DNA from 2 places in the Streptomyces sp. E-08 genome. Region 2 is predicted to be linked to the other one. Evidence: riboswitches for the same ligand, from Rfam matches in the RefSeq annotation. Region 2 holds a riboswitch; the other holds the start of a gene.
The links. Region 2 has a riboswitch for glycine ahead of gcvT (glycine cleavage system aminomethyltransferase GcvT). Riboswitches for the same ligand answer to the same signal wherever they lie in the genome.
Positions count from the first base shown of each region.

Region 1 (4,407 bases), 4.4 Mb from region 2:
CGTCGACCTGGAGGCCGGCGGCGTCGCCGACGACAGCGCGAGCGCGCGGGCCTCGGGGGAGCGGCTGCGGGTCGACATCCTCGCGACCACCGGTCTGACCGGCTCCGTCGGGCTCGCCGGGTCCAAGATGATCGCGAAGATCGCCTCCGAGGAGGCCAAGCCGGACGGTCTCGTCCTCATCGAGCCCGGCACCGAGCGGGAGCTCCTCGGGCCCCGGTCGGTACGGATCCTGCCCGGGGTCGGTCCGGCCACGGGGGAGCACCTGAGACGCGCCGGGATCATCACCGTCTCCGATCTCTCGGAGGCGGGCGAGGACGAGCTCGTACGGCTCCTGGGGCGGGCGCACGGGGCCTCGCTGCACCGGATGGCCCAGGGGTACGACGACCGGCCCGTGGTGGCCGAGCGGGACGCGAAGTCGGTGTCGGTCGAGGACACCTTCGACGTGGACCTGCACGACCGGGTACGGATCCGGATCGAGGTCGAGCGGCTCGCGGAGCGGTGCGTGGGGCGGCTGCGTGCCTCCGGGCACTCCGGGCGGACCATCGTCCTGAAGGTCCGGCGCTACGACTTCTCGACGCTCACCCGGTCCGAGACGCTGCGCGGGCCCACGGACGATCCGGGCGTCGTGCGGGAGGCCGCGGGGCGGCTCCTGGAGGCCGTGGACACCACGGGGGGCGTGCGGCTCCTCGGGGTGGGGGTGAGCGGGCTCGCCGACTACACGCAGGAGGACCTGTTCGCCCAGGCCGAGGCCTCGGAGCGGCCGGCGGAGGACGTCGCGCCCGCGGGGGCCGACGAGGTGCAGGAGGCGCCTTCCGCCGCGACGGAGACCGCCGAGCGGGTGTGGTCGCCCGGGCACGACGTACGGCATGCCGTGTACGGGGCCGGGTGGGTCCAGGGGAGCGGGGTCGGGCGGGTCACGGTGCGGTTCGAGGACCCGTGGTCCGGGCCGGGGCGCGTGCGGACGTTCGCCGTGGACGACCCGGAACTCGAGCCCTCGGAGCCGTTGCCGCTGGTGCGGCGGGAGGAGGCGGCGTGACGGTGCCCACCCGCGCCGCCGCGCGAGTGGGTCCGTCCTCGGGGCCGGGTGCTCAGGCGCCGTCCTGGCCCGCCAGGCGGCCGAAGTCCTGGTCCGGGGCGTCCGTGGGCGGGGGCGGGAGCGCCAGGCTGTAGTGGCGGTAGAGCTGGAGTTCCTGCTCGGGTGAGAGATGGCGGCCCACGCCGAAGTCAGGGGCGTCCTTGATCAGGGCCCTTTCGTACGGGATGTGGAGGCCGTCGTCGAGCAGGTCGCTCGGCTCCAGGGGGACGAAGGCGTCCCGGCTGAACAGCCCGGTGCGGACCGCGGCCCATTCGGGGATGCCGGTCGCGTCGTCCAGGTACACCTCGTCCACGGTTCCGATCTTGTGCCCGCTCCGGTCGAACGCCTTGCGGCCGATCAGGCTGCGCGGATCGATATCGGTCTGCACGGTCCCTCCAACTGGTCGCAACTGCTCTACACCCCTACGAAAGTGCACAACTGGGATGTCGGCCACTTGAGCGATGGGAGCCGCAACCTCGCTGGTAGGCTGGTTGTGGCTGTCGACCCCGTGCGGGAGAGTCCCCCGGAGAAACCTTCCGGTGGGCGCCGAAGGAGCAAATCCTCCCCGGAATCTCTCAGGCCCCTGTACCGCGCGGACGAGGTCACTCTGGAAAGCAGAGCGGATGTCCGACGGCATCGCGCTCTCACCGACGGTGAAAGCCGGCGTGCCGCGAGGCGTGCCGGTGAAACTCTCAGGTTGAGATGACAGAGGGGGAGGCCGTCCGGGTACCCGCGCCGTGGTGCCCCTCGCAGGTCGTGACGACCAGGAGGCCTCCGTACATGACCGCCAACCGCACTCCGCTCTCCGAGCTCGAACAGGGCATCCCGTTCGAGCAGCGGCACATCGGGCCCGACGCCGAGGCCCGGGCCAAGATGCTCGCCCAGGTCGGTTACGGCTCGCTCGACGAGCTCACCGCCGCCGCGGTGCCGGACGTGATCAAGAACGCCGAGGCGCTGGGCCTGCCGGCCGCGCGCACCGAGGCCGAGGTCCTCGCCGAGCTGCGCACGCTCGCCGACCGCAACCAGGTCCTCGCCCCGATGATCGGTCTCGGCTACTACGGGACCTTCACCCCGCCGGTCATCCTGCGGAACGTGATGGAGAACCCCGCCTGGTACACGGCCTACACGCCGTACCAGCCGGAGATCTCCCAGGGCCGCCTGGAGGCCCTCCTCAACTTCCAGACGATGGTCGCCGACCTCACCGGTCTGCCCACCTCCGGTGCCTCCCTCCTCGACGAGGGCACCGCCGCCGCCGAGGCCATGGCGCTCGCCCGGCGGGTCGGGAAGGTCAAGAACGGTGTCTTCCTCATCGACGCCGACGCCCTGCCGCAGACCGTCGCCGTCATCCAGACCCGCGCCGAGCCGACCGGTGTCGAGGTCGTCGTCGCCGATCTGAGCGACGGCATTCCCGCCGAGATCGCCGAGCGCGGCGTCTTCGGTGTGCTGCTCCAGTACCCCGGTGCCTCCGGCGCCGTCCGCGACATCAAGCCGCTGATCGACGCCGCGCACGAGCTCGGCGCGATCGTCACCGTCGCCGCCGACCTGCTCGCGCTCACCCTGCTCACCTCGCCCGGCGAGCTGGGCGCCGACATCGCCGTCGGCACGACGCAGCGCTTCGGCGTCCCCATGGGCTTCGGCGGTCCGCACGCCGGCTACATGGCCGTCCAGGACAAGCACGCCCGCTCCCTGCCCGGCCGCCTCGTGGGCGTGTCCGTCGACGCCGACGGCAACCGCGCCTACCGCCTGGCCCTGCAGACCCGCGAGCAGCACATCCGCCGCGAGAAGGCCACCAGCAACATCTGCACCGCCCAGGTGCTGCTCGCCGTCATGGCCGGCATGTACGCCGTCTACCACGGTCCGGACGGCCTGAAGCAGATCGCCGAGCGGACCCACCGGTACGCGGCCATCCTCGCCGCGGGTCTCACCGCCGGCGGCGTGGACGTCGTGCACGGCTCGTACTTCGACACCCTCACCGTCCGCGTGCCCGGCAAGGCCGACGAGGTCGTCGCCGCCGCCCGCGAGGCCGGGGTCAACCTCCACCGCGTCGACGCCGACCTCGTCTCGGTCTCCTGCGACGAGACCACCGGGCGTGAGCAGCTCGCCGCCGTCTGGGGCGCCTTCGGTGTCGAGGGCGACATCGAGGCCCTGGACGCCGCCGTCGAGGACGCGCTTCCCGCCGCCCTGCTGCGCTCCGACGCGTACCTGACCCACCCGGTCTTCCACGCCCACCGCTCCGAGACCTCGATGCTGCGCTACCTGCGCAAGCTCGCGGACCGCGACTACGCGCTCGACCGCGGCATGATCCCGCTCGGCTCCTGCACCATGAAGCTGAACGCGACCACCGAGATGGAGCCGGTGACCTGGCCCGAGTTCGGCCAGATCCACCCGTTCGCCCCGATCGACCAGGCGCAGGGCTACGTCACGCTCATCACCGAGCTGGAGGAGCGCCTCGCCGAGGTCACCGGCTACGACAAGGTGTCGATCCAGCCGAACGCCGGCTCGCAGGGTGAGCTCGCGGGTCTGCTCGCCGTCCGCGCGTACCACCGCGCCAACGGCGACCTCCAGCGCACCGTGTGTCTCATCCCGTCTTCCGCGCACGGCACCAACGCCGCCTCCGCGGTGATGGCCGGCATGAAGGTCGTCGTCGTCAAGACGGCGGAGGACGGCGAGGTCGACGTCGTCGACCTGCGCGCCAAGATCGAGCAGTACCGCGACGAGCTGTCCGTGCTGATGATCACCTACCCGTCCACGCACGGTGTCTTCGAGGAGCACGTCGCCGACATCTGCGCCGAGGTCCACGAGGCCGGCGGTCAGGTGTACGTCGACGGTGCCAACCTCAACGCGCTGGTCGGTCTGGCCAAGCCGGGTCACTTCGGCGGCGACGTCTCGCACCTGAACCTGCACAAGACCTTCTGCATCCCGCACGGCGGCGGCGGCCCCGGCGTCGGCCCGGTCGGCGTCCGCGCGCACCTCGCCCCGTACCTGCCGAACCACCCGCTCCAGCCCACCGCGGGCCCGGAGACCGGCGTCGGCCCGATCTCGGCCGCCCCCTGGGGCTCCGCCGGCATCCTGCCGATCTCCTGGTCGTACGTGCGCCTCATGGGCGGCGAGGGCCTCACCCGCGCCACCCAGGTCGCCGTCCTCGCGGCGAACTACATCGCCAAGCGCCTCGAGCCGCACTTCCCGGTGCTCTACACCGGCCCGAACGGGCTGGTCGCGCACGAGTGCATCGTGGACATCCGTCCGCTGGCCAAGGCCACCGGCGTCAGCGTCGACGACATCGCGAAGCGCCTCATCGACTACGGCTTCCACGCGCCGACGATGTCCTTCCC
Region 1 covers NZ_CP183971.1:1,518,617-1,523,023, reverse strand. Annotated here, with positions in the region: gene ACN9MM_RS06955 (DNA polymerase IV) at 1-1,036, shown strand, start outside; gene ACN9MM_RS06950 (PRC-barrel domain-containing protein) at 1,089-1,463, opposite strand; glycine riboswitch at 1,577-1,676, shown strand; gene gcvP (aminomethyl-transferring glycine dehydrogenase) at 1,856-4,407, shown strand, end outside.
Region 1: linked by a shared signal. The riboswitch ahead of gcvP (aminomethyl-transferring glycine dehydrogenase) and the one ahead of gcvT (glycine cleavage system aminomethyltransferase GcvT) in region 2 are both predicted to bind glycine.

Region 2 (4,407 bases):
TCGCAGCCGCCGTAGTAGCGGCGGCCCGGGTAGCCCTCGGCGTACTTGTTGGTGAGGACGGAGCCCTGGGCCTCCATGACCGCGACCGGAGCGAAGTTCTCCGAGGCGATCATCTCGAGGGTGGACTGCTGACGGCGGAGCTCGGCGTCGACGGCGGCGGCGACGTCGGGGTCCAGCTCGTGGAGGGGAGTGTTCAGAAGCGACATGAATCGATCCCTAGGGGTCTCGGGCCCGGTCTCAGCCGGCGGAGAACGCGGTGTACTCGTCGGCGGTGAGCAGCTCCTCCGGCTCACCGGTGACGCGCACCTTGAACAGCCAGCCACCCTCGAACGGAGCCGTGTTCACCAGCGACGGGTCGTCGACCACGTCCTGGTTGGCGGCGACGACCTCACCCGTGACGGGGGAGTACAGGTCGCTCACGGACTTCGTCGACTCCAGCTCGCCACAGGTCTCGCCCGCGGTGACGGTGTCGCCGACCTCGGGGAGCTGGGCGTAGACGACGTCACCGAGCGCGTTGGCCGCGAACTCCGTGATGCCGACGGTCGAGACGCCGTCCTCGGCGTCCGACAGCCACTCGTGCTCCTTGGTGTAGCGCAGCTGCTGGGGGTTGCTCATGACCTGATTCTCCTGGATCGGGGGAGTACTGATGAACGTCGGTCTCGCGGGATGAGACCGGGGGTGAGACGACTGCGTCACTTCTGGCGCTTGTAGAACGGCAGCGCCACGACCTCGTAGGCCTCGTGGGTGCCGCGGATGTCCACACCGACACCCGGGGTGCCGGGCGTGGCGTGCGCCGCGTCCACGTACGCCATCGCGATCGGCTTTCCGAGGGTCGGGGACGGGGCGCCGGAGGTGACCTCGCCGATGACCTCGCCGTCCTTGACGACCTGGAAGCCGGCGCGCGGGACCCTGCGGCCCTCGGCGACCAGACCGACGAGCTTGCGCGGCGGGGCGCTCTCGGCGCGCTCGGCGGCCTTCTCCAGCGCCTCGCGGCCGACGAAGCGGCCCTCGTTGGTCGTCTTCTCGAACTTCACGACCCGGCCGAGGCCCGCGTCGAAGGGGGTGAGGGCGGTGGTCAGCTCGTGGCCGTACAGCGGCATGCCCGCCTCCAGGCGGAGCGTGTCGCGGCAGGACAGGCCGCAGGGGATCAGGCCGACGCCCTCGCCCGCCTCGGTCAGCGCCCGCCACACGCCCTCGGCGTGCTCGGGCTTCAGGAACAGCTCGAAGCCGTCCTCGCCGGTGTAGCCGGTGCGGGCGATCAGCGCCGGCACGCCCGCGACGGTGCCGGGCAGGCCCGCGTAGTACTTCAGGCCGTCCAGGTCGGCGTCGGTGACCGACTTCAGGATGCCGGGGGACTCCGGGCCCTGGACCGCGATCAGGGCGTACGCGTCACGGTCGTCGCGCACCTCGGCGTCGAAGCCGGCCGCGCGCTCGGTCAGGGCGTCGAGGACGACCTGGGCGTTGGAGGCGTTGGCGACGACCATGTACTCCGTCTCGCCGAGGCGGTAGACGATCAGGTCGTCGAGGATGCCGCCGTCCTCCCGGCAGATCATCGTGTAGCGGGCGCGGCCGTTGCCCACGGTCGAGATGTTGCCGACGAGGGCGTGGTCGAGGAGCTCCACGGCCTGCGGACCGGTGACCGTGATCTCACCCATGTGCGAGAGGTCGAAGAGACCGGCCTTGGTGCGGACGGCGTTGTGCTCGTCGCGCTCGCTGGCGTACCGGAGCGGCATGTCCCAGCCGGCGAAGTCGGTCATGGTCGCGCCCAGCGAACGGTGCAGCTCGTCGAGGGCGGTCAGACGGGGGGCAGTGCTCATGGGGTGGCTCCCGGGTCCCAAGGGCGTGATCGGTGACGAAAACACATGACGGGCGAGGACGTCCTCCCCATCTGTCATGGAACCTGAGAGGTTCACCGAGGGCATCCTCGGCTTGCACCTTGGGTGGGGACACGGCAGGGTGTCCCGCTTTTCAGATCTGCCTCATCCACGCGGTACGGGGCCTGAGAGATTCAAGGGAGGGTCTTGCTCCTTCGGCGTCCGGACGCGCTCGGCGGTCCGGAACTCTCCCGCGCGGATTCGAGCGGCCGGTATGCGATTGTGCGGCGACTGTGCGCGCCTGGCGCGCACATCATTGCACGCGGTGTCGGCGGGGCAAATCGCTTGTGTCGCATTACCGATTCTTTACACTTCGTGGGCAAGGGTCTCCTCAGGTCTCCTGAGACCCGACAGGGGGAGAGCGCGATGAGGATCCAGCACACCGGCGCATACGCGACCAGTACCGGCATACCGTCCCAGCGGGCCCGCGCCCGGAGCCGCCGCGGCCGCCTCCTGCGGGACCTGCGCGAGCGCGGCGGCCGCGGCCCCCGCGCCCTCACCTTCGCCGCCGGCGACCTCGTCGTCGTCTCCGGGCTGCCCGGCAGCGGCAAGTCCACCCTGATGAGGCGCGCCGCCGAGGACAGCGGCATCGACTCCCAGGACGCCCGCGAGCGCTGGGAGGCCCGCATGCCGCGCCTCCTCCCGTACGCCCTCTACCGTCCCCTCGTCCGGATCGCGCACTACGCCGGGCTGCGCCGCGTCCTGCGCTCCGGCGCGAGCGTGATCGTCCACGACTGCGGCACCCAGTCCTGGGTGCGCGGCTGGCTCGCCCGCGAGGCGAGACGGCGCGGGCGGGCCCTGCACCTGGTCCTCCTCGACGTCACCCCGGACACCGCGCGGGCCGGCCAGCACGCCCGGGGCCGGGGCGTCTCCGTGTACGCCTTCGCGCGCCACCGGCGGGCCGTCGGCCGGCTCCTGCGGGCCGCCGAGTCCGGCAGCCTGCCGCACGGCTGCGCCTCGGTGACCCTCCTCGACCGGGACGCGGCCGACTCCCTCCACCGGATCGGCTTCCGCGAGGCGGCCTGAGACGGGGCGGCCCGTCTCAGGCCGGGCCGGGCCGAGAGGCGAGGCGGCCCGAGACGGCGCCCGCCCGAGACGGGGCCGGGCCGAGGCGGGCGAGGTGGCCCGAGACGGCGTCCGCCCGAGACGGCGTCCGCCCGAGACGGCGTCCGCCCGAGACGGCGTCCCGGGCGCGGCCGGCGTCCCGGCCCGTCCCGGGACGCCCGTACCCTTCCCTTTTGGCCACGGCGGCACCGGGGCGGCGTTAGGGTGCTGCCCGGCGGCCGGTGCGGCAGGCTGTGCGAGAAGGGGAAACGCGACCGTGGACGTGACGTGGCCGGGCAACGAGCTCGAAGAGGTCCTTGCCGCCTCACTCGGCAACCCCGGGGCCGGCGGCCGGCTGGTCGAGGTGCTGGGCCGCAGCCCGGTCTGGGTGCCCCTGCCCAACGGCGGCGGCCCCGACAGCCCCGGCCTCGACCTCGCCACCCTGGAGATCGACGGCGCGGCCTACGTCCCCGTCTTCAGCTCCGAGCAGCAGTTCCTCGCGTGCGTCGGCGACCACATGTCCTTCACCGTCGCCCCCGCCCGTGACTTCGCCCGCGGCCTGCCCCCGCAGCTCGGCATCGCCGTGAACCCCGGCGGCACCGTCGGCGTCCCGCTGCCCCCGCCCGCCGTCGCCGAGCTCTGCCGCGCGGGCCGCACCCCGCTCGACGGCCCCGCCAGCGGCGGCCGCGTCCGGCTCTTCGAGCCCGACTGGCAGGACGACCCGGTCGACTTCCTCGCAGCCGCCTCCGCGGAGTTCGAGGCCACCGGGGTCGTCGTCACCGCCCGCCGCGCCCTCGCCAGCGTCGAGGGCACCGAACCGGCCCTCTTCGTCGGCGTCCAGCTGGCCGGCTGGGACGGCGTCGACCGCAACGCCCCCCTGGACGCCCTGGGCCGGGCCCTCGGCCGGGTCGAGGTCGCCTGGCCGGTCAACCTGATCCTGCTCGACATGGCGCAGGACCCGGTCGGCGACTGGATGCTGGAGCGGGTGCGTCCCTTCTACCAGCGCGCCGCCGTGTGAGCGGCCCCCTGTTTAAGCTGAACTGACTGGATCGCTGGACAGACGTACGTGGTGGACGGAAGAGGGGCGGGACCCAGGGTGAGCGCGTCAGGCACCGCTTCGACCGGGACGGTCGAGCACATGCTGGGGCAGGTGGCACCCGGACGCTACGACGCGTACGAGCAGTTGCTGCACGCCCTCGCCGACGGCGAGCTCTGGATGCTGCTCTGGCAGGGTGCCCCCGGCGCGCCCGACGCCCAGTACGGGAACATGGAGGTCGACGGCTTCGGCTACGCGCCCTGCGTCACCTCCGCCCAGGAACTCGCCGCCTCCGGCTGGAACCGCGCCCACGAGCTCGTCACCGGCCGTGACATCGCCCGCGCGCTCTACCCCGACCGCTGGGGAGTCTGGCTGAATCCGCACGCCCCCAACGGCGGCGTCGGCATCCCCTGGGCCGACCTGCGGCGCATCGCCACCGGTCTCGACCGGATG
Region 2 covers NZ_CP183971.1:5,879,064-5,883,470, forward strand. Annotated here, with positions in the region: gene glyA (serine hydroxymethyltransferase) at 1-206, opposite strand, end outside; gene gcvH (glycine cleavage system protein GcvH) at 238-615, opposite strand; gene gcvT (glycine cleavage system aminomethyltransferase GcvT) at 693-1,817, opposite strand; glycine riboswitch at 1,879-1,977, opposite strand; glycine riboswitch at 1,979-2,078, opposite strand; gene ACN9MM_RS27250 (AAA family ATPase) at 2,241-2,900, shown strand; gene ACN9MM_RS27255 (enhanced serine sensitivity protein SseB) at 3,196-3,936, shown strand; gene ACN9MM_RS27260 (enhanced serine sensitivity protein SseB C-terminal domain-containing protein) at 4,015-4,407, shown strand, end outside.